3 regions of the Kocuria sp. CPCC 205260 genome follow, and region 1 is predicted to be linked to each of the others. Evidence: riboswitches for the same ligand, from Rfam matches in the RefSeq annotation. Region 1 holds a riboswitch; each other region holds the start of a gene.
The links. A riboswitch is a leader RNA that binds a small molecule or an ion and turns the genes downstream of it on or off. The one in region 1 is predicted to bind S-adenosylmethionine.
Positions count from the first base shown of each region.

Region 2: it holds a riboswitch for S-adenosylmethionine, as region 1 does, so the genes downstream of both, RF645_RS10080 (bifunctional o-acetylhomoserine/o-acetylserine sulfhydrylase) here and RF645_RS07130 (O-acetylhomoserine aminocarboxypropyltransferase/cysteine synthase family protein) in region 1, are expected to answer to the same signal.
Region 3: it holds a riboswitch for S-adenosylmethionine, as region 1 does, so the genes downstream of both, RF645_RS04910 (hypothetical protein) here and RF645_RS07130 (O-acetylhomoserine aminocarboxypropyltransferase/cysteine synthase family protein) in region 1, are expected to answer to the same signal.

Region 1 is NZ_JAVKPT010000002.1:528,386-536,082, forward strand. It holds gene RF645_RS07110 (glycosyltransferase family 1 protein) at 1-658, opposite strand, end outside; gene RF645_RS07115 (NAD-dependent epimerase/dehydratase family protein) at 664-1,878, opposite strand; gene RF645_RS07120 (hypothetical protein) at 2,114-2,560, opposite strand; gene RF645_RS07125 (acyltransferase) at 2,915-4,321, shown strand; SAM riboswitch class IV at 4,356-4,465, shown strand; gene RF645_RS07130 (O-acetylhomoserine aminocarboxypropyltransferase/cysteine synthase family protein) at 4,515-5,990, shown strand; gene RF645_RS07135 (cystathionine gamma-synthase) at 5,987-7,168, shown strand; gene RF645_RS07140 (DUF4870 domain-containing protein) at 7,385-7,697, shown strand, end outside.
Region 2 is NZ_JAVKPT010000006.1:19,370-27,066, reverse strand. It holds gene gatB (Asp-tRNA(Asn)/Glu-tRNA(Gln) amidotransferase subunit GatB) at 1-1,110, shown strand, start outside; gene RF645_RS10095 (CPBP family glutamic-type intramembrane protease) at 1,217-2,029, shown strand; gene RF645_RS10090 (S9 family peptidase) at 2,049-4,226, opposite strand; gene RF645_RS10085 (CPBP family intramembrane glutamic endopeptidase) at 4,299-5,075, shown strand; SAM riboswitch class IV at 5,144-5,260, shown strand; gene RF645_RS10080 (bifunctional o-acetylhomoserine/o-acetylserine sulfhydrylase) at 5,328-6,689, shown strand; gene RF645_RS10075 (homoserine O-acetyltransferase) at 6,700-7,697, shown strand, end outside.
Region 3 is NZ_JAVKPT010000002.1:48,316-56,012, reverse strand. It holds gene ilvD (dihydroxy-acid dehydratase) at 1-1,818, shown strand, start outside; gene RF645_RS04915 (sodium:alanine symporter family protein) at 1,960-3,447, shown strand; gene RF645_RS04910 (hypothetical protein) at 3,543-4,025, opposite strand; SAM riboswitch class IV at 4,060-4,173, opposite strand; gene RF645_RS04905 (hypothetical protein) at 4,235-4,657, opposite strand; gene RF645_RS04900 (2Fe-2S iron-sulfur cluster-binding protein) at 4,825-5,517, opposite strand; gene RF645_RS04895 (succinate dehydrogenase) at 5,589-6,401, opposite strand; gene RF645_RS04890 (glycosyltransferase family 39 protein) at 6,458-7,697, opposite strand, start outside.

The sequences.
Region 1 (7,697 bases):
CGAGCAGCTCGTCGAGGTTCTTCTCCTTGGAGACGCGCCCCACGTAGACGATCAGCGGTGCCTCGGGGTGCCCGTCGCTGAGCCGCTCGCGCATGGCGCGGTCCGCGTTCCCGGGCGTGTAGGCCACGGTGTCGACGCCCTTGGGCCACAGGTCGACATCCTGGATGCCGACCGTCCGGGCCCGTTCCACCATGGGACCGGAGGTGCACAGGTTCAGCTCGGCCTGGTTGTGCAGCCACCGGATCCACGACTCCGACGGGTGCCGCAGCAGGTTCAGGCCCAGGGCCTCCGTGTAGTGCGGGACGTCCGTATGGAACGAGGCCAGCAGCGGCAGGTTGCGCCGGCGAGCCGAGAGCACGCCGTAGGCCGAGAGCCACACCGGGTTCACGGCGTGGACGATGTCCGGTTCGAACTCGGCCATCCGGGTCGCGATGCGCCCGGTGGGCAGGCCCACCCTGATCTCGGGGTACCAGGGCTTGAACGACAGCGAGCGGACGCTGTGCACGCGGTGCCCGGCGTACTGCGTCGGCGGGTGCCCCGGAGCGAAGACCTCGACCTCGTGGCCGAGCTGCTCCAGCTGCTCCATGGTCCGCATGATGCGGGTGACGACGCCGTCGATCTTCGGCAGGAAGACCTCGGTGAACAGCGCGATGCGCAAGCTGCTCAGCTGCCCTGCGACTCGTGGGCCACGGAGGCCGGGACACCGGCCCGGGTGCGCCGGTTCCACAGCGAGCGCGCGGGGATCTTGGAGAGGTCCGCGCGGTGGGCGTAGCGCTTGGCGGTCTCCTCGACCTCGTGCAGCAGGCCCTCGGACAGGGTGGTCGGCTGCAGGCCGAGTTCCAGGAAGGTGTCGTTGGTGACGTGCAGCTCGTTCTCCGCCGACTCCTGGCGCGGGTTCGGCACCATCTCCACGGCGGCCCCGGAGATGCGGGCGATCAGCTCGGCCAGGTCGCGGACGCGGTGCGTCTCGGTCATCTGGTTGAGGATCTTGACGCGCTCGCCGGGGGCCGGGGAGTTCTCGAGGGCCAGCTCGACGCAGCGCACCATGTCCTGGACGTGGATGAACGCGCGGGTCTGCCCGCCGGTGCCGTGGACCGTCAGCGGGTAGCCCACCGCCGCCTGCATGAGGAAGCGGTTGAGCACCGTGCCGTAGTCGCCGTCGTAGTCGAAGCGGTTGATCAGCCGCTCGTCGCGCTGGGTCTCGGCGGTCGTGGTGCCCCAGATGATGCCCTGGTGCAGGTCGGTGATCCGCAGCTGGTCGTTCTTGGCGTAGAACGCGAAGAGCAGCTGATCCAGCGACTTGGTCATGTGGTAGATCGAGCCCGGGTTGGTCGGGTACAGGATCTGCTGCTGGATCGGCTCCTGCTCCTCGTGCGGGATCTCTACATCCAGGTAGCCCTCGGGGATCTTCATCCCGGCGGTGCCGTAGCCGTAGACGCCCATGGTGCCCAGGTGGACCACGTGGACGTCGCGCTCGGACTCGACGATCGCCGCGAGCAGGTTGTGCGTGGCCGACACGTTGTTGTCCACGGTGTAGCGCTTGGTGCGCGAGCTCTTCATGGAGTACGGCGCCGCGCGCTGCTCGGCGAAGTGCACGACGGCGTCCGGCTGGTCCTCGCTGATCAGCTGCAGCAGGCCCTCGTAGTCCTCGGCGACATCGAGGTGGCGGTGCTCGATGACCTTGCCGGAGACCTCGGTCCAGGCGCGCAGGCGCTCGACGAGCGGGCGGATCGGGGTCAGCGACTGCGCGCCGAGCTCGTCGTCGATCCGACGGCGCGACATGTTGTCCACGGTGATGACGTCGTGACCTCTCTCCGAGAGGTGCAGGGCGGCAGGCCAGCCGCAGAATCCGTCGCCGCCGAGGATCGCAATCTTCACGTCATCTCCGTTTCCGTGCGCCTCTCGGCGCGGGGATCGGAAGGATCACGACGCCGAGCCGAGCGGGCTGGTGCTGTAGAAGGTCGTCGTCCACCCTGCAACCCCGGAATGAACCGACGGTGAACGAGCGGCATGCGAGGGCTGGTGCGCTCGAGCCGCCCGCGGGAGGGGACCTCCTGATTGTGTCATCTGCCTCCGACGGGTGCGCAGAGCGACGGCTCCGGCGCGGGCCGGATCAGGCCGGGAGCCGGCTCTCTCGGAGGCTCAGGGTCTTCTCCGCTCGGGCGGCCGGTGCGGGCTCCGGGCCCAGGAGCTGCTGGCGGACCTCTTCCGTGGGCAGGGACTCGCCTGGGGCGATGAACACCGAGGCCAGGTCCTGGACGTCGCACGGGGTCAGGCCCTTGGAGGTGGGCTCCCAGCCCTCCGGGATGAGGTGGCGCTGCTGCGTGCCGCACTTCTGGCAGAAGTACTCGACGCGTCCGCCGGAGCGGACCGCGCAGCGCAGCACGCGGCCCATGATCCGGCGCAGCCCCGGGACGCGGCTGCGCTTGCGGGTGGAGGGCAGGAAGACCCGGAACTTGAGGTAGAGATCGGTGGTGCACTCATGGCACATGGGGGAGCGGGGCGTCTTGTGGTGCTGGGGAGACCCCAGCCGGCCCAGTCTGGTGCTCGTGACAGTCACTGCTGCTCCTGCGCTGATCGTCGGAATTGCGGGGGAAGGGTCTCCGACGTCATCGTGGTGCGACCCGAGTCCAGATTAGGCGATCCGCTGTGCCGCGTACAGACCCACCGGGGGAAGCGGAGCTGTCTCTCAGCCCTGCCACAGCGCGGATCCAGGCGGATTCATGCCCGATCCGCCATATCTAAATGACTCTTGGGTAACCGTAACAGCGGAGGCCTTCCTGCAGAAGGCCTCGGGGCGATCCGATGCCCCTGACCTGCGGAAGAAGACGCTCTGACGTCACAATCGCGCTGCTGCGCTCCCGGGCACCCGCCGCGCCACCTGCGATGCCGCCGCCGTGTGACGATCGGAGACGTGACGAAGCTGAGCACCTCCCGCGGCCGGCGCGCTGCGCAGACCATCCCTGCGCAGCGCGATCTCGCGCTGGATGCTGCTCGGGTCGCCTGCCTGATCGCCATGGTCGTGCTCCACATCCTGCTGGTCACGCTCACGACGGATCCGAGCACGGGCGCGCTGCGCAGCGTCATGGCACCCACGGAGGCCTCCTGGTACGCCCCGGTGTCATGGCTCGTGCAGGTCATGCCGCTGTTCTTCGTGGTGGGAGGGTGCGCCTCGGCGATCTCGTGGTCGCGCCAGTCGGCGGAGGGCGTCCGCGGGCCGGCCTGGGTGCGCGCCCGGCTGCTGCGCCTGGTCGTGCCGGCGAGCGCTGTGTGGGTCGCCCTGGCGCTGGCCGGCGCCCTCGCGGCGCTCGTGGGGATGCCCGCCGACTGGGCCTCGATGGCGCTTCAGGGGCTCGGGATGCACCTGTGGTTCGTGGGCGCCTACACCGCGTGCCTGGTCGGTGTGCCGCTGCTGCACGGGCTGCACGATCGCCGGCCCGTCCTCACCCTGGCTGCGCTGGTGGGGCTCAGCGCTGCGATCGAGGTGCTGCGCATCGCCGCGGAGCAGCCGTGGTGGGGCCTGCTCGGCTTCGCGCCGGTCTGGCTGGCGATCCATCAGATCGGCTTCTTCCGCCACGACGGATCCTTCGCTCGTGCCTCGGCAGGAAGACTGCTCGGGATCACGGCCCTGTCGGTCCTGGTGATGCTCTGCCTGACGAGCCTGCCCTGGTGGGGTGCGGACGGACTGTCGGCCCTGAACCCGCCCACGCTGTGCATGATCGCCCTCGGCGCGGCTCAGGCCTGCGTCCTGCAGCTGTGCTCGCCGGCTCTCGAGCGGCTCATGCGATGGCGTCCCGCGCAGGCCGTCGCCTGGGTCGTCGGCTCGCGGGCCACGACCCTGTACCTGTGGCACCTGCCGGTGATCGTGGCCGTGATGGCGGTGTGGTGGCTGCTCGGCGGCCCGGATCCGGTGCCCGGCTCGGCGCAGTGGTGGCTGTGGCGCCTGCCGATCGGGCTGCTGTGCTGGGCGATGGTCCTGCTGGTCGTGCGTCCGCTGGGCGTCCTGGAGGCCGTGGCGGGGCGGATCGTCGCCCGCGAGCCCGAACCGGAGGGGCCCGCAGCCGGAGGATCGCCCTCGGGTGAGCGGCCCTCGAGCGCGCCCCGAGCCGACGGATCCGCGCCGCTGCGAGCTTCGAGTCCCGATCGCTCCTCATCGCCGGACGGACGGGCGTGGGTCCGCATCCTCGCAGCGGCCGTCCTCGTCTTCTCCGCAGCCGTGCTGGAGGTCCGCTTCCTGCTCGGCATCCCGCTGGCCCTCGGCGGCGCGGCGGCCATGGTCGCGGCGGTCCTGCTGCTGGTCCCGCCCGCACGGAGGTCCTGACGGCTCGATCGGTGGGGTGCTAGTATGGGACCGGCTTCACGAGACACAGCTGCCAAGCTCCGACTTGGCTGTGCACCAACCCCATGTTCAAGGGTGGTTCGGATGACGAAGCGGCCTGCACCTGACGCAGCGCACGAACAAGCTCCGGCGGGACGTGCAGGTCAAGAGCACCCCGTCACGGAAGACACCTCTCATGACGTCCTCGCCCTGCGACGAGCTCAAGAGCTCGACCTCGCTGGCCACACGCCAGATCCACGCCGGCCGGACAGGATCCGATCCGGGCGCCCCTGCCGCCCCCGCCCAGGCCACGCTGCCGGTGCCGATCTACCAGTCCTCGGCCTTCGAATTCCCGGACCACGCGGCTGCCGCCGCCATGTTCGCCCAGACCACCCCGGGCTTCACCTACTCCCGCACGGGCAACCCCACGGTCGCCGTCCTGGAGCAGAAGGTCGCCGATCTCGAGGGCGGAGTGGGAGCCGTGGCCATGGGCTCGGGCCAGTCCGCCGTCGCCGCGGCCCTGCTCGCGCTGATCAGCACGGGCCCCGGCAAGCACCTGGTGGTCTCGGAGAAGATCTACGGCGGCACCGTCGACCTGCTCGGTGACACGCTGGCCGATCTCGGCGCGACCGTCACCTACGTCGATCCCGCTGACCCCTCGGCCTGGTCGGAGGCGATCACGGAGGACACTCGGGGCTTCTTCCTCGAGTCCATCGGCAACCCGCTGGCCACGCTGGCGGATCTGGACGCGATCTCCCGCATCGCCCATGAGCGGGGGATCCCGGTGATCGTCGACTCGACCCTGGCCACGCCGATCCTGTACCGGCCCTTCGAGCACGGGGCGGACATCGTGGTGCATTCGGCCACCAAGTTCTTCGGCGGGCACGGGACGTCGCTGGCCGGCGTCGTGATCGACTCCGGTCGCTTCGACTGGGAGGCCGAGGCCGCTCGCTGGCCGCAGTTCACCGAGCCGCGAGCGCGCTGGGGCGGGATCAGCCTGTGCGAGAAGCTGCGCGGCGGCTCGCCGTTCCTGCATCTGTGCCGGGCCAAGTTCGTGCACGACCTGGGTCTGACGCTCTCGCCGTTCAACGCCTCCCAGATCATCCAGGGCCTCGAGACGCTGGACCTGCGCATGCGCCGCCACTCGGACAGCGCCGCTCGCATCGCCGAGTTCCTGAGCACGCATCCGGCGGTGCGCTGCGTGCACCACCCCCTGATCGAGGGCTCCGCCGATCGGGAGATCGCCGAGCGCGACTTCCCCCAGGGCGTCGGGTCGGTCTTCGGCTTCGAGCTGGAGTGCTCGGATGCCGCAGTGGCCGGATTCGTCGACTCCCTGCGGCTTTTCAAGCTGGTGGCCAACATCGGCGACGTCCGCTCGCTGATCAACCATCCCGCGGCCATGACCCACTGCCGTCTCTCGGAGGAGCAGCGACTGGCCGGCGGGATCAGCTGGCAGACCCTGCGGCTGTCGATCGGGCTGGAGGCGGTCGACGACCTGATCGCCGATCTGCAGTCCTCGCTCGATGAGCTGCTGCGCGTCGAGGCCGCGCGCGGCGCTGAGATCCCGGCCGCAGAAGGTGCCCCGGGACCGTCGACGGACGGCGCCCCGGTGCGCTCCGAGGACGAGCCGAGCGGCGCGCGCCGCGACCAGCGCCAGGAGGTGCAGGCATGAGCGGGTTCACCACGCGCGCCGTCCACGCCGGCCAGGAGCCGGACCGACTGACCGGTGCGGTCATCCCGCCGGTCTACCAGACCTCCACCTTCGTCCAGGACGGCATCAACGTCCTGCGCGACGGCCACGAGTACTCCCGCGGCTCCAATCCCACCCGCAATGCCTTCGAGGAGCAGCTGTGCGCGCTCGAGGGCGGGCAGCAGGCCTTCGCGTTCGCCTCCGGGATCGCGGCGGAGGATGCGCTGCTGCGCTCGGTGCTGCGCCCCGGAGACCATGTGGTCCTGGGCGCCGACGGCTACGGGGGCACCAACCGGCTCATCACCAGGGTCCTGGCTCCCTGGCAGATCCGGCACACGCCGGTGGACGTCACCTCGCTCGATGCGGTCCGCGGGGCTGTGGAGGCGGGCACGCGGGTGATCTGGGTCGAGACCCCCACGAATCCGCTGCTGGGCATCGCCGATCTGACGGGCATCGCCCAGATCGCCCAGGATGCCGGGGCGCTGCTGATCGTGGACAGCACCTTCGCCTCGCCGTACCTTCAGCGTCCGCTGGAGTTCGGCGCCGACGTCGTCGTGCACTCCACCACCAAGTACATCGGCGGGCACTCGGACGTGCTGGGCGGGGCGGTCGTCGTCTCGGACCGGGCCTGGGAGGTCGAGGCCGTGGGCGGCTTCTCGCCCGGAGGAACGCTGGCCGAGCTCGTGGGCTTCCAGCAGTTCGCCGGCGGGGCGGTCGCCGGGCCCCAGGACTGCTTCCTGGCCGCGCGCGGGCTGAAGACCCTGTCGCTGCGCATGCAGCGCCATCAGGAGACCGCAGGCCGGATCGCCGAGTGGCTCATCGGGCGCCCAGAGGTGGCGCAGGTGCTCTACCCCGGACTGCCCGAGCACCCCGGCCACGAGCTGGCCGCACGGCAGATGGACGGCTTCGGTGGCATGGTCTCCTTCCGCGTGCACGGCGGAGAGGCTGCGGCCCGGCGCTTCGCGGAGTCCACGAAGATGTACAAGCTCTCGGTCTCCCTCGGCGGGGTCGAATCGCTGATCTGCTGGCCCTCCGAAATGACGCACGGATCCGTGGCTGGCACGTCGCTGGCGGTGCCGGTGGATCTGGTCCGGCTCTCCGTCGGGATCGAGGACCTCGACGACCACCTCGAGGACCTGGAGCGTGCCTTCGTCGCCTGACGGGCGCTGCGCTCGCCCGGCTCGGCGACTGACAGGCGGCGCGCTCATCCGGCACTGCGGCTGACGCGGCGGCCTCCCCGGCTCCGGCAGAGCCCTGCGATCGCCGTCACCTGACGCCGATCGCAGGGCTCTGCCTACACTGGGGGCAGCAGCCTCGTCGCGTTCGGCTCGGCCATCGCGCGGGTCCCCATGCAAGCGCCATATGAAGGAGCCTTCATGAGCTCGCAGGATCCCCAGAACCCGGCCTCCGGATCGGACGGCCGCAACGCCCCGGGCGGACAGCAGCACGAGGCCCCCTCGTTCGGGCAGGGCCGCGACCGCCAGCAGTCCGGGCAGCCGTCGTGGGGCCCGAATCAGAGCCAGCCGGGCAGCCAGCCCTCCGGGGACCCCGGCGCGCAGCAGGGCTACGGGCAGCCGGGCTACAGCTGCCCCGGAGCCGGGCAGCAGCGCCAGCATCCGGACTACGGAGGCCAGGGCGCCTACGACCAGCCGCAGGGCGGCGGACAGCAGTACACGGCCCAGGGCAACT
Region 2 (7,697 bases), on a different contig from region 1:
ATCGAGCGGGCCCACATGGAGGAGGACGCCGGCAAGCTGACCCACAAGGGCGGTGCCGGTCGCATCCAGGGCGCGGAGTTCTCGCTGGTCGACTACAACCGCGCTGGCGTGCCACTGGTCGAGATCGTGACCCGCCCGATCGTCGGAGCCGGGGACCGCGCTCCGGAGCTCGGCAAGGCCTACGTCAAGGCGATCCGCGAGATCGTGAAGAACCTCGACATCTCGGATGCCCGCATGGAGCGCGGCAACGTGCGCTGCGATGCCAACGTCTCCCTGATGCCCAAGGGCACCACCGAGTTCGGCACGCGCTCGGAGACCAAGAACGTGAACTCCCTGCGCGCGGTCGAGCGCGCCGTGCGCTACGAGATCCAGCGCCATGCCGCGGTGCTCAAGGCCGGCGAGAAGATCGTCCAGGAGACCCGTCACTGGCACGAGGACACGCGCTCGACCACCTCGGGCCGTCCCAAGTCGGACGCCGATGACTACCGCTACTTCCCCGAGCCGGACCTGGTGCCCGTGTGCCCGGATCCCGCCTGGGTGGAGCAGCTGCGGGCCTCGCTGCCCGAGCCTCCGGCGCAGCGCCGCGCTCGCCTGAAGGAGGAGTGGGGCTACTCGGACGAGGAGTTCCGCGACGTCGTCAACGCAGGCGTGACCGAGGAGATCGCCGCCACCATCGAGGCCGGCGCCTCCAAGGCCGCTGCCCGCAAGTGGTGGATGGGCGAGATCGCCCGCCTGGCCAACAACGCGGGCGTGGAGATCGCGGATCTGGGCGTCACCCCGGAGCACGTGGCCGAGGTCGAGTCGCTGATCGGCGAGAAGACCATCAACGACAAGATCGCCAAGCAGGTCCTGGGCCACGTGGCCGAGGGCGAGGGCACCCCGGCGCAGATCGTGGAGGCCCGCGGCCTGGCCGTGGTCTCCGACGAAGGCGTGCTGATCTCCGCGATCGACGACGCCATGGCGCAGATGCCGGACGTCGTCGAGAAGGTCAAGGGCGGCAAGGTCCAGGCCGTGGGCGCTCTGATCGGCCCGGTCATGAAGGCCACCAAGGGCCAGGCGGACGCCGGCCGCGTCCGCGAGCTGATCCTGGAGAAGCTCGGGGTCTCCTGAGCCGTCTCGTGAAGGTCGATCGCGCCCGGGAGCCATGCTTCCGGGCGCGATCTGCACTCCGGCCCGGATCGGCATTTGCGGCCCGACGAACCCTGAAGGAGCACACATGACCACCATCTGGAACTACCGCGGCGACGACCGGGCCCTGTGGGCGGTGATCGCCGCAATCGTCGGCTCCTATGTGCTGGCCATGCGCCTGGCGCGGTGGGATGCCACCTGGCAGTGGGTTCCGCTCGCCCTGCCGGTCGCGGTGCTGCTCATCTGGTTCTTCCTGGCCGAGGCGGGTGTGCGTGATCTGGGGTTCCCCGCGCCCAGGGATCGGGGCAGCGCCGCAGCCGGGCCGCTGGGCGGGGCGAGCGCGCTCGTGATCGGCGCTGCGCTCGGTGGCGCCGGGGCGGCGGTCCTGCCGCTGCTCCAGGGCGGCCAGCCCGAGCTGCTGGGCCAGGCGGCGGTCTCGAGGCTCGGCGGACCGGCGGTGGCCGCTGTGCTGGCTGCGGTCGCTGCGGCGGCGCTGGAGATCGTGTTCCGCGGTGCGCTGCTGCGGCTGGCGATCGCACGGTGGTCGTCAGGCACTGCGATCACGGTCTCGGTCCTGCTGGCGGTGCTCGGGCTTCTGCCCGTCATGCTCACGCGCAGCGCAGGCACCTGGTCCTGGCTGGCGGCCTCGGCGTGCGCGGTGGCGGTGCTGAGCCTGATGCTGGCCTGGGCTGCCGTGCGCACCAGGTCGCTGTGGATGCCCCTGGGCTGGGCGGCGGGACTCGCAGGAACGGGCGCCGCCGTGCTGCAGGGCTGGCCTGCTCAGGCCCTCGGGGCATGGGCCGCCGCCAGCGCCGCTGCCGCTGCCGGTCTCCTGCTGATCCCCGCGGTCCTGGTGCTCGAGCGGGTGCGGCCCTCCGGCTCAGAACGCCGGGCGGCGTGAACGGGCGGATTCCTTCGGCTCAGGCCAGCCCCAGGCGCTCCAGGGCCCAGGCGTCCTCCCACGCGTTGTCGCGCCACTGCTGATAGCGCCCCGAGGCTCCGCCATGGCCGCCGGCCATCTCGATGCGCATGAGGATCTGCTCGCCCTTGTCCGGGTTCTCGTAACGCAGGGCCGCCACCCACTTGGCGGGCTCCACGTAGAGGACGCGGGTGTCGTGCAGCGAGGTCACGGCCAGGATCGGCGGGTAGTCCCTGGCGGAGACGTTCTCGTACGGGGAATAGGCCTTCATGGTCCGGTAGACCTCCGCGGAGTCGAGGGGATTGCCCCATTCCTCCCATTCGAGCGCGGTCAGCGGCAGTTCGGGCATGAGCATGGAGGTCAGCGGGTCCACGAACGGCACCGCGGCCACCGCACCGCAGTACAGCTCGGGGGCCAGGTTCAGCACAGCGCCGACCAGGAGTCCGCCAGCCGAGCCGCCCATCAGCACGACCCGGTCGGCGTCGATGTCCGAGCGCGCGCCCAGGTGCCGGGTCGCCGCGACGACGTCTGTGAAGGTGCGCCGCTTGTGCTCCTTTTTGCCGGACTCGTACCACTGCCGCCCGAGCTCGCCGCCGCCGCGCACGTGGGCGATGGCCCAGACCGCACCGCGGTCCAGCAGCGAGATCCGCGAGTACGAGAACGACGGATCCATGCTGATCTCGTACGAGCCGTAGGCGTAGACCACCGCGGGTGCCGGCTGCGCGGCGTCCCGGCGGCGGATGAGGGTGATCGGGATCCGCGTGCCGTCCTCGGCCTGGGCCCAGTCGCGCTCCACGCTGTAGTCGGCAGCCGAGTAGTCGCCCAGCACCGGCTGCTCGCGGCGCAGGACCGGATCGGGCAGCTCGGTCCCCGGCGCATCCAGGATGAGGTCGAAGACGCGCCGCGGGATCACGAAGGACTCGGCGGTGAAGCGCAGGACGGGGGAGTCCGGCTCAGCGGCGGTGAGGGAGACAGCCGTGAGCTCGCCGGGCACCTCGAGGACATGGGGCTCGGCCTGGCTCTCCGTGCCGAGTCCCTTCAGCGGCAGGATGCGCAGCCCCGGCAGGATGTCCTCACGGACCTCGAGAACCAGGTGATGCTGTGTGGCGGCGAAGCCCAGCACGCGCAGCCCCTCCCTGGGTGCCACGATGTAGATGCCGGGCGGGAATCCGTCGCCGGGCAGTTCCGCCGACTCGCCGGGCAGGTCCGACAGCTCGATCAGGCTCAGGCGCCCATCCGGAGCCTGGCGATCGTGCTGGAGCAGGACGACGTCCCGGCCGTCGATCCGCACGGGCTCCGCCGAGGCGAGAACGCCGGCCCCGCGCGGCACGACCACCTGTGGGGCCTGCTCGCCGGCCTCCTCGATGCGCAGGATCGAGACCTCGGAGTACTCGGAGCACCCGGCCTCGAGCACGAGCCAGCGCCGGTCCGAGGAGAGCTCGGCCCCCAGCCACAGGCCGGGGTCGTCCTCCTGGGCGATGGTGATGTCCTGCTCGAGCGGGGTCCCGAGCACGTGCCGGCGCAGGCGCCAGGGCCGCCAGGTGTCGTCGACCTCGGTGTAGAAGACGGCGTCTCCGGCGGGCGAGAGGAAGGCGCCGTAGGAGGTCTTGGGGATCTCGTCGTCGAGCGTCCGGTCGGCTGCGAAGTCGTGGACGCGCACCGTGAAGCGCTCATCCCCGGTGGTGTCCTCGGCCCAGGCCATCCGGGTGCCGTCGTGGGTGATGTCGAAGGCGCCCAGCGACCAGAACTCGTGCGGCTGCGCCCGGGCGTTGCCGTCCAGGAGGGTCTGCTCGCCGGGCAGGGACTGGCCTGCCACGATCTGCGGCGGCTCCCACCCCTCCTCAGCAGCCGGGACGCGGCACTGCACCGAGTGCTCCCCGCCCTCCACGGTGCGCGTGAAGTACCACCAGTCGCCGCGCCGCCACGGCACCGACAGGTCCGTCTCCTGCACGCGGTTCCGGACCTCCTGGAAGAGCTGCTCGCGCAGCGGGGCCAGCTGGGCGGTGGCGGACTCGGCGTAGGCGGTCTCGGCCTCCAGATGCGCGATGACCTCCGGGGACTCCTTGTCCCGCAGCCACTCGTACGGGTCCAGGAAGGCATCGCCGTGGAACTCGCGGACGTGGTCGCGACGCACGGCCGACGGGGGAGCGAGCGGAAGATCCGAGTTCTGGGAGGTCATGGCGCTCATCGTAGGAACCGGCGCCGACAGCACAGGCCGCTGCCGTCGTGCCCCTGGCCCACAATGGAGCCCATGACCGAACAGCGCTCTCAGGCCCCAGCCCAGCCGTCATTCGGCTCCCAGCGCGCCGATCTGTGGCTGCAGATCCTGCTCGTGCTGGGCGTCTCGCTGGGGGCCAGCGCCCTCTGGTCGCTCCTCGACCTCGCCGAGACGCTGTCCACCAGCTCGATCGCCGAGTCGACGGCCTCCATGAACGCGGCGCAGAGCGGCTTCCCCCTGTTCGACGTCCTGCGCCGCAGCCTCGGGATCCTCTTGGCTCTGGTCCCGCCGCTGCTGGCGCTCTATCTGCTGGCGGGCTCGGCCGGTCAGCTGCGCGGGCTGCTACACCGGATCGGCCTGGACCGCCGAGCCCCGCTGGCGGATCTGGGCCTGGGGACGCTGCTCTTCGCCGTCATGGGCCTGGGCACCCTGGCGCTGTACCAGGCGGGCCGCCAGCTCGGGATCACCGCCGAGATCGTCACGAATGCGGGCGGGACATCCTGGTGGGAGGTCATCCTCCTGCTGGCCTCGGCGCTGCGGCACTCGCTCGTGGAGGAGATCATCGTCGTCGTGTTCCTGGCCGATCGCCTGCTGCGCGTGGGATGGACGTGGCCGGCCGTGCTGATCGGCTCGGCCCTTCTGCGCGGCAGCTACCACCTGTACCAGGGCGTCGGTCCGGCGCTGGGCAACGTGGTGATGGGACTGGTGTTCCTGTGGCTCTACCGCCGCACCGGACGCGTGATGCCGCTGATCATCGCGCACTTCCTGCTGGACGCCGTGGGCTTCCTGGCCGGGCCCCTGCTGTTCTGACAGCGGCCGCCACAGGACGCCGCACGCGGGTTTGCGCCGGAGCCGTGCTCGTCCGAGAATGGAAGGCAGGTCACGAGAGCCAGCGACAAGCCCCAGCTAGCTGGCCGGCAACCCTCCTTCCGCGGTGGGGTGCCCTGGGTGAGGACCGGGCCGGTGCGCAGACGCGCACACGGCAAGCGCGGGTCACGGCACCCGGTCCGACGGGTGCGTCGGACCTCGGTCCGCGGCCCCGGAAGACAAGGAGTCGCCGACATGTCCGCACAGCAGCCCACCCCCTCCGCCCCGCAGGGCTGGAGCTTCGAGACCCGTCAGATCCACGCCGGTCAGGAGCCCGATCCCGTCACCGGCGCCCGTGCGTTGCCGATCCAGCAGACCACCTCGTACGTCTTCCCGGACGCCGAGACCGCAGCCGGTCGCTTCGGGCTCAGCCAGGTCGGGCCCATCTACACCCGACTGACCAACCCCACCACCGAGGTCGTCGAGAACCGCATCGCCTCCCTGGAGGGCGGGACCGCGGCCGTCATGGTCTCCTCCGGGCAGGCCGCCACCACCTACGCGATCCTCAACGTGGCCGGGGCCGGCGATCACATCGTGGCCAGCCCGTCGCTGTACGGAGGGTCGTTCAACCTGTTCAAGCACACGCTGTCCCGGCTCGGGATCGAGACCACGTTCGTCTCCGATCCGGACGATCCCCAGGCCTGGCGCGACGCCGTCCAGCTCAATACGAAGGCCTTCTACGCGGAGTCCATCCCGAACCCCCGCAACGACGTCCTGGACCTGGAGACGGTCTCCGCGATCGCCCACGAGTCCGAGGTCCCGCTGATGGTCGACAACACCATCGCGACCCCCTACCTGCTGCGGCCGTTCGAGCACGGCGCGGACGTGGTGATCCACTCCGCCACCAAGTTCCTCGGCGGGCACGGAACCTCGGTCGGCGGGTTCATCGTGGACTCCGGGCGCTTCGACTACACCCGCTATCCGGATCGCTTCCCGGGCTTCACGGAGCCGGACGAGTCCTATCACGGCCTCGTGTTCGGCGAGGTCTTCGGGGAGAACGGGCCGTTCGGGGCCAACGTGTCCTTCGCGTTCAAGATCCGCACCCAGCTGCTGCGCGACATGGGCGCTGCCATCTCCCCGTTCAACGCCTTCCTGATCGAGCAGGGCATCGAGACGCTGTCGCTGCGCATGGAGCGCCACGTCGCCAACGCTCAGACGGTCGCCACCTGGCTGGAGGCCCACGAGGGCGTCGAATCCGTGTCCTACGCCGGGCTCGAGTCCTCTCCGTGGCACGAGCGTGCGCAGAAGTACGTCCCCGGCGGCGCAGGTTCGATCCTCGGCTTCGAGCTCGACGGCGGCTCGGAGGCCGGCCAGGCCTTCGTGGACGCGCTGAGCCTGCACTCGAACGTCGCGAACATCGGTGACGTCCGCTCGCTGGTCATCCACCCGGCCTCCACCACGCACGCTCAGCTCTCCCCGGAGGAGCAGCTGGCCGCCGGCGTCGCCCCGGGGTTCGTGCGCCTGTCCGTGGGACTGGAGCACATCGACGACATCCTCGCGGACCTGGAGCTCGGCTTCGCCGCGGTCAAGGCGCGCGGCGCAGGGGGAGCGGTCTGAGGTGACCGCCATCCAGAGCACGACCGCGCGCTCGCAGCAGCCCTTCCGCACCGAGGGGCTGCTGCGCCGCGCCCGCATCGGCGACCTCGGGCTGGAATCCGGGGCCGTGCTGCCCGATGTCGAGCTGGCCTACGAGACCTGGGGCGAGCTCGACGACCGCGCCTCCAACGCGGTGCTCGTCGCGCATGCGCTGACTGGAGACACCCATGTCACGCGCGGACGGGTCGCCGAGGACGCCACCTCCTTTGACCGTGTCTCCGCCGAGGCACCGGGCTGGTGGGACGGACTGATCGGGCCCGGGCGGGCGATCGACACCGACCGCTTCTTCGTGGTCGCCATCAACATGCTCGGGGGCTGCTACGGCTCCACGGGTCCGTCGACCCTGATCCCGGAGGGCAGCCCGCGGGCCGGTCTTCCGTGGGGATCGGACTTCCCCGCGGTGACGATCCGCGACTCGGTGCGCGCCGAGCAGCGCCTGGCCGAGCAGCTGGGCATCGCGTCCTGGCGGTTGGTCGTCGGCGGTTCCATGGGCGGTGCGCGGGCCCTCGAGTGGGCCGCCACGTTCCCCGAGCAGGTGCGCGCCTGTGCGGTGATCGCCTCGACCGCCGCCTCGAGCGCCGAGCAGATCGCATGGGGCCAGGCGCAGCGCCTGGCGATCCGCAACGACCCCGACTTCCGCGGCGGCGACTACTACGACGGCGTCATCCCCTCCGTGGGCCTCGGAATCGCACGGCGGATCGCGCACACCACCTACCGCGCGGCACCGGACCTCAATGCGCGCTTCGGCAATGCGGCGCAGGCCGGCGAAGATCCGGGGGCGCCGCTGCCGGGGCGCCGTCGGGGCCGGTATGCGATCGAGAGCTACCTGGATCATCAGGCCGCCAAGCTCGTGGGCCGCTTCGACGCCAACTCCTACCTGGTGCTCAACGACGCCCTCATGGGCCACGACGTCGGCCGCGGCCGCGGCGGCGTCAGGCAGGCGCTCGCGGCCACCACCTGCGACTGGCT
Region 3 (7,697 bases), 480 kb from region 1:
ACCTCCACCACCGGCCGCAACATGTCGGGCGCCCGCGCGCTGTGGCGCGCCACCGGCATGGGCAGCGAGGACTTCGGCAAGCCGATCGTGGCGATCGCCAACTCCTTCACCCAGTTCGTGCCCGGTCACGTCCACCTCAAGGACATGGGCCAGCTCGTGGCGCGCGCGGTCGAGGAGGCCGGCGGCGTCGCCAAGGAGTTCAACACGATCGCCGTGGACGACGGCATCGCCATGGGCCACGACGGCATGCTCTACTCGCTGCCCAGCCGCGACATCATCGCGGACTCGGTCGAGTACATGGTCAACGCGCACTGCGCCGACGCCCTGGTGTGCATCTCCAACTGCGACAAGATCACCCCGGGCATGCTCATGGCCGCCATGCGCCTGAACATCCCCACGATCTTCGTCTCCGGCGGGCCCATGGAGTCCGGCGAGGGCGTGGAGGGCGTGGTGGAGCACCGCGTGGACCTGGTGGACGCCATGTCCCTGGCCGTGGACGAGTCCGTGACCGATGACCAGCTCGCGCTGATCGAGGAGTCCGCATGCCCCACGTGCGGCTCGTGCTCGGGCATGTTCACGGCCAACTCCATGAACTGCCTCACCGAGGCCCTGGGCCTGTCCCTTCCGGGCAACGGCACCACTCTTGCCACGCACATCAATCGCAAGCGCCTCTTCGAGGAGGCCGGCGCCCGGATCGTGGCCTCGGCCAAGCGCTACTACGAGGACGACGACGACTCCGTCCTGCCGCGCTCGATCGCCACCCCGGAGGCCTTCGCCAACGCCATGACCCTGGATGTGGCCATGGGCGGGTCCACCAACACGGTGCTGCACATCCTGGCCGCCGCGCAGGAGGCCGAGGTCGACTTCACCATGTCGGACATCGACCAGATCTCCCGGCGCGTGCCCTGCCTGGCCAAGGTCGCCCCGAACTCCACGAAGTACCACATCGAGCACGTCCACCGGGCCGGCGGCATCCCCGCGATCCTGGGCGAGCTGCGCCGCGGTGGGCTGCTGGACGAGGACGTCCACACCGTCCACGCCGCCACCATGGGCGAGTGGCTCGATGAGTGGGACATCCGCTCCGGCAAGGCGACCGAGCAGGCGAAGCACCACTTCCTGGCCGCCCCGGGCGGGGTGCGCACCACGCAGGCGTTCTCGCAGGCCAACGAGTACGAGGATCACGACCTCGACGCCCAGGACGGATGCATCCGCTCGGTCGCCCACGCCTACACCAAGGAGGGCGGGCTGTGCGTGCTCTTCGGCAACATCGCCGAGGACGGCGCGATCATCAAGACCGCGGGCATCGACGAGTCCCTGTTCCACTTCAAGGGCTCCGCGTTCGTCGTCGAATCCCAGGACGAAGCCGTGTTCGAGATCCTGTCCAAGAACGTGAAGTCCGGGGACATCGTGGTCATCCAGTACGAGGGCCCCAAGGGCGGGCCCGGCATGCAGGAGATGCTCTACCCGACCTCCTACCTCAAGGGCCTGGGCCTGGGGAAGGAGTGCGCCCTGATCACCGACGGCCGGTTCTCCGGCGGCACCTCGGGGCTGTCGATCGGGCACATCTCCCCGGAGGCCGCCGCCGGCGGTGCCGTGGGCCTGATCGAGCAGGGCGATGAGATCGAGATCGACGTCGAGAACCGCATCCTGCGCGTCAATGTGGACGACGCCGAGCTGGCGCGTCGTCGCTCCGAGAAGGGCGAGGCCCCCTGGAAGCCGACCAAGCCGCGCGAGCGCAAGGTGTCCAAGGCCCTGAAGGCCTACGCCTCCATGGTGACCTCGGCGGACAAGGGGGCGGTGCGGGTCGTCGAGGACTGAGGTCCTCGAGCTCGGCGCTTCGCGTGGGCAGTCGGGGCACCAGCCGCAACTCGCCGGAAACCGGGGTGATGTACATTGCTCCAACTGCTGGGAACGGCCTGTGATCGCTCCGGCAGATTCCTCTGAGAAGCGGGAGTGCACATGGAGCAGCTCACTGAGCTCGTCGGCAGCGTCGGCAATTTCATCTGGAGCTGGATCGTCTTCGCGATCCTGATCGGCACGGGTATCTACCTGACGATCAGGACCAGGGCGGTCCAGTGGCGGTCCGTCCCGGAAATGTTCCGGGTGCTGCGAGACCCTCCCGGTGAGGACCCGGACGGCAAGAAGTCGATCTCGTCGTTCCGCGCGTTCACCGTCTCGGCGGCCTCACGCGTGGGCACGGGTAACATCGCCGGCGTGGCCATCGCGATCAGCGTGGGCGGGCCCGGCGCCGTGTTCTGGATGTGGGCCATCGCGGCCATCGGCGGCGCCAGCGCGTTCGTCGAGTCGCTGCTGGGCCAGCTCTACAAGCGCAAGGGCGAGACCGGCTACTACGGTGGACCGGCCTACTACATGACCTACGGGCTCAAGAAGCACTGGATGGGCATCCTGTTCGCGGTGATCATCACCGTCACCTACGGCCTGGTGTTCAACTCGGTGCAGTCCAACGCGATCGTGGACTCGCTGTCGGGCTCGCTGGACATCGACCCGTCGGCCGCCGGGGCCCTGCCCTTCAAGCTGATCGTGGGCGCAGTGGTCGTCGTGCTGACCGCCTCCATCATCTTCGGCGGCGCCCGCCGCATCTCCGCGGTCACCCAGGCAGTCGTGCCGGTCATGGCCATCCTGTACGTGCTGCTCGGGCTCCTGGTCGTCGTCCTGAACATCGGCGAGGTCCCCGGCATGGTCGCCGACATCGTCCTGGGCGCCTTCGGCATCCGCGAGTTCGTGGTGGGCGGCTTCATGGCCGTGTTCGTCCAGGGCCTGCGCCGCGGACTGTTCTCCAATGAGGCCGGCATGGGCTCCGCGCCGAACGCCGGTGCCTCGGCCTCCGTCTCTCACCCGGCCAAGCAGGGCTTCGTGCAGTCCCTGGGCGTCTACTTCGACACCTGGCTCGTCTGCTCGGTCACGGCGTTCATCGTGCTGCTGTCCAACCCGAGCTTCGGCGACTCTGCCCAGGGCGCCTCGCTCACGCAGACGGCACTGGGTCTGCAGCTGGGCACCTGGGCGGTCCACTTCCTGACCATCGCGATCTTCCTGTTCGCCTTCAGCTCGGTGATCGGCAACTACTTCTACGGCGAGGCGAACATCATGTTCCTCACCCGCTCGCGCGCGGTGATGAACGGCTACCGCCTGCTGGTGCTCCTGTCCGTGATGGTCGGCTCGGTGGTCGCCCTGGATCTTGTGTGGTCTCTGGCCGACGTGATGATGGCGATCATGGCCACGATCAACCTGATCGCCCTGATCCTCCTGGCGCCCGTCGCCGTCAAGGTGATGAAGAACTACGAGGCCCAGCGCCGCCGCGGTGAGGAGCCCACCTTCAACGGCTCCGACATCCCCGGCCTCACCGGGCTGGATGCCTGGGACGGCACCGACGTGATCACCACCGGCGCGTTCTGGACCCAGCAGATGAAGCGCGTGGGCAAGGCCTGACCCGCTTCCGCCGCTGAACGACGACGCAGCCCTCCTCCCAGCCATAGCGGCGGGGAGGAGGGCTGTTTCGTCGGGTCGGTCGCCGAGGGCCCCGATCAGCGCTGACCGACGGCCTTCAAGCAGTGCCTTGCCGCTGTGATCGGGTCCTCCAGGTGGTTCATGCGCTCGATCCACAGGGCCCAGACCCTCAGGTCGTAGGCGACATCCGGGTCGTGCTCCTGGTCCTGGCGCATGACGATCAACGTCACCAGCATCTCCCAGGCGCTCTCCGGGGTGTGTCCGAGAGCGCGGGCGGCCCGAGCCACCTCCGGGGCATTGTTCACGTTGGGCAGGTTGCCGAAGCGCCACACGCTGTGCGCGCAGGCCATGACGGTCGTTGAGTGGCCCTTGCGGGGGAGGAGGAACAGGACTCTGCTCCACTCCCGGGCCTCCCGATCTCCGAAGTCGATCCACCGGTGGTTCGTGCGCGGCGGCACCACGGGTGCCTCCGGTGCGAGGTGCAGCGGCACGTTGTAGGGATGCAGATGCTCGAGATCGGAGCGCTTCGACTCCAGTGCTTGGTGCAGTGCGTCGGACATGAGGTCCTGCCTTCCGGGCCGCGCAGCGCGACCCCGTCGAGTCTTGCCTCAGCGAGTGCGCTGAGGCCCGTTCTGCTCTGGAAGCACCCGGGAATCGAGTTCGGGTTGCTGCGCGGCCGGCCAGGCCCGTGAGGCCGCGCTCTTGAACGTGTCCTGAAATTACAAGAAGGCTCCGACAGCACAAGCCCCATGACGCGGTGGTGCCGTGCTCACAGCACCAGGACCTGCGGCAGGACGCCGAAGATGACGGCGAGCACGAGCGTGAGCAGATGCAAGACCAGGAAGACGGTTGCGGCAGTCTTCACCCCGGAGGACGGGTACATCTCGCGCGGCATGCGGATGCGGGGGTAGATGGCCAGCGCCGCACCCAGGATCGCCGGGGCGCCCAGGGGCAGGAACGCGACGAGCATGGCAGCGACCAGATCGGCGGTGCCGCCGAAGTCGGGCTCCGTGACTGTGGACGCGGCGCCGATCGAGAACAGGATCGTGAGCGGGGAGAGCAACAGTGCACCGGCCAGCACGAGGATCGTGAGCACCAGAGCGGTGACGGCGCTGCCGGGCGCGGAGGGCCTCGGGGACCAGGTGGCCTGCGGGTAGGCGTAGGGCTGAGCCTGCGGGATATAGGGGTGCATCGTGGACTCCTGGTCGAGCGGGAGAGGTGAGTTGCTGATGCAAATATATGACCCCGCCCGAGTGTTCGCAACTGCGAATGCTAAGGGGCGCGCAGGCGTGTAACTACAAGAATCCCGGAGGCGCACTCCGGCGCCGCAGCGCCAGGCCGCCGCCGCGGCCTGGCGACTCAGCGACGACGGCGCAGATGCTCCCTCGCCACTGCCGAGAGATTCTCCAGCGGCAGCCCGGCGGGGCAGACCTCGGTGCAGTCGCCCAGGGTGGAGCACGGCCCGAAGCTCTCCTCGGCGGCGTCGAGCACCTTGCCGGAGCGGGTGCGGCGGTCGTCGTCGTCCTTGGCCAGCGGGGGGAGCTCGGTGAGCAGCGAGCCCACGAACAGCTGGCCGGAGCCGTTGGGGCAGGCGGCCACGCAGGCCCCGCAGCTGATGCACCCGGCCTCGGTCAGTGCCTTCATGCCCACGGGGCCTCCGGCGGCCTTGACCACGGTGCGCAGCGCGGCCTTCTTGTCCACGGACAGGTCCTTCTTCACGGGGAAGGCGGCTGCGCGCAGCGGCTCGATCCGCACGCGCTCGCCGTCAGTGAAGGCCGCAACCTGCTGCTGGCACGAGGCCCGGTTGAGCTGGGGGCCGTGGGCCACGCCGTCGACCGTGACGCCGCACTTGCCGCAGATGCCCTCGCGGCAGCCGTCGTCGTAGGAGATCGGCTCCATGCCCTCGGGCAGCTGCTCGTTGAGCAGGTCGAGCAGCTCCAGCACGGTCGTCTGGGGGCTCACGCCGGTGACGGTGTGGGTCTCGAAACCGCCCTCGGACTCGCCGTCGGCCTGGCGCCAGACCTCGACCTGCAGGGTGCCGGTGATGCGCATGGGACTCCTTCGGTGCCCTCGCGCCGGGACCCGGTCGCGGAAGGCGGTGTTGCAGTGCGGGGGAGGACGGCTCAGCGCACCAGGCGCAGGAGCACGGCCACGGGGATGGAGGCGTTGCCCAGGGCCACGCCGGTGCCGACCAGCCGCCCGGCCAGCTCGAAGCGCTCGCGGGCACCGCGCTGGGCGGACAAGCCGGTGTCATTGCCGATCTGGACCAGGCCCTGGGAGGTGTGGGCGGCCAGCGCCAGCATGGCGGCCAGGTACAGCCCGGCCACGGGCGGGCGGCGCAGGGATGCCACCAGGTTGTCGTAGGCGGCACCGGGCTCGTGACGGCGCGAGGCGGCCGGCCGCGTGCCCAGCGTGAGATCCGCCAGGTGGAAGGCCGTGAACAGCCCCAGGACGGTGCCGGTCGAGCGCATGGAGCGCTTGAGCCTCTGCCAGCGGGTGCGCCGACGACCCTGCGGCAGCGGCCTGGGCTGAGCGGCAGCACGGCGCTCGGAGGCCTGGGCGCGCACGGTCAGCACCGCCGCGCAGCTCAGGTGGGTCAGCGCATCGGCCAGCAGCACGACCCGGAAGGCCCACAGCACGGTGCGCCGCGGCAGGACCGGCGCCCCCAGCGTGCGCAGGTGGTGGGCGTAGGAGTCGAAGCGGCCGCGTCCCAGGTAGACCTGCAGATTGCCCAGCATGTGGATCACGGTGTACCCGGAGAGCACGGCGCCGCTGGAGGCCATGGCGAGCTTCACGTCCGGGGTGGGCGGGAAGCGCTCGGAGGTCTCCAGGGCCCAGGCCCAAAGACGACCGGCGGACTCCTCGAGGGTGCGCCGCGTGGCAGGTGAGACCGCGGAGAGGACTCGCTCGGTCTCGGCACGGAGGTTCTCGGTCATGGGACAACAGCCTAGGGCGAGGGGCGCCTCCGAGGTGACGACGGTATGACGCCGAGTTACCCGGCAGCCGGGGCCGGGCACTCCAGCAGGGTGATCCGGAAGCGGGTGCTGCGGTCCTCCTGCGTCTGCTCGCAGCCGTTGTCCCGCAGGTGGGACAGCACGGTGTCGTGGAACTTGTTCTCCTTGTTGGAGACCACGGAGGTGGCGCCGACGGTGTCGATCTCCCAGGACTCGTAGCCGGGGCGGTTCAGCCCGTAGAGGTTGTCCGCGCTGATCCGGTCCTCCTGGAGCATGGGATCGGCGATCTCGTGCTCCGGCGGATAGGCGAGCAGGACGCCGCGGTTCGACCGGTCCATGAAGATCACGGTCTCGCTCCGGGCGACCAGAGCAGATGCCGTCGCGTAGTTGTCACCGCCCTTGGCGTCCCATGTGTTCTGCCCCAGCAGCGACGGGACGGACAGCCCCAGCAGGCCCGCGCTCAGCACCGCCGCCGCGGGTCGCCATCGGATCGTGGCCAGGGACGCCGTCAGGGCCAGGACCAGGAACGGGGTCGCATAGGTGAAGTAGCGCTCCTGGAACAGCTGCTTGCCCATCATCTGGGCCAGCAGAATGCAGGCCATGGGGAACAGGGGAAAGCTCAGCAGCCACAGGACGAGCCGGCGGCCGGGACCGCGCAGGAGGCCCGCGGCCAGGATCAGCGCGATCAGTCCCATGAACCACGGAGCCAGCTCGAGGGCGACGTCGTTCCACGGCTCACCCCGATTCCCAGGACTGATCGGAACGGTGCGCAGGAGAATCCTCCTGATCACACTGCTCACTGTCAGGTCGATCCAGCTGATCTGGCTGCTCTGGGACAGGGCGCTCAGCCCCAGCGGGAGCACCAGACCGGTGGTGCCTCCTGCCGCGATCAGGACCTTCAGGAACGGACGACGTCCCCAGGCCAGGGCTCGCACGAGGTAGAGCACCACCGCGGAGGCGGCGTACATGGAGAATCCGACGGCGGCGGCCTGCAGCACCGCGAAGCCCACCAGCGCCGCCGTGCCTCCGCGGTCGCGGAAGCGCTCGAAGCACCACAGCGCCGCAACGGAGGCGAGGACGGCCATGGCATAGCCGCGGGCTTCCTGGCCTGCCCAGGACAGACCGGGCAGGACGGCGAAGAGCAGACCGGCGATCAGCCCGCTCAGCAGCACCCGGTCCGGGAACCAGCGGCGGGCATAGGTCATGGCCACCTGGGTGATCAGCGGTGCGGCGAGCGTCAGGGCCAGCGCCGACGGGGTCCGCATGGCCAGCTCGGAG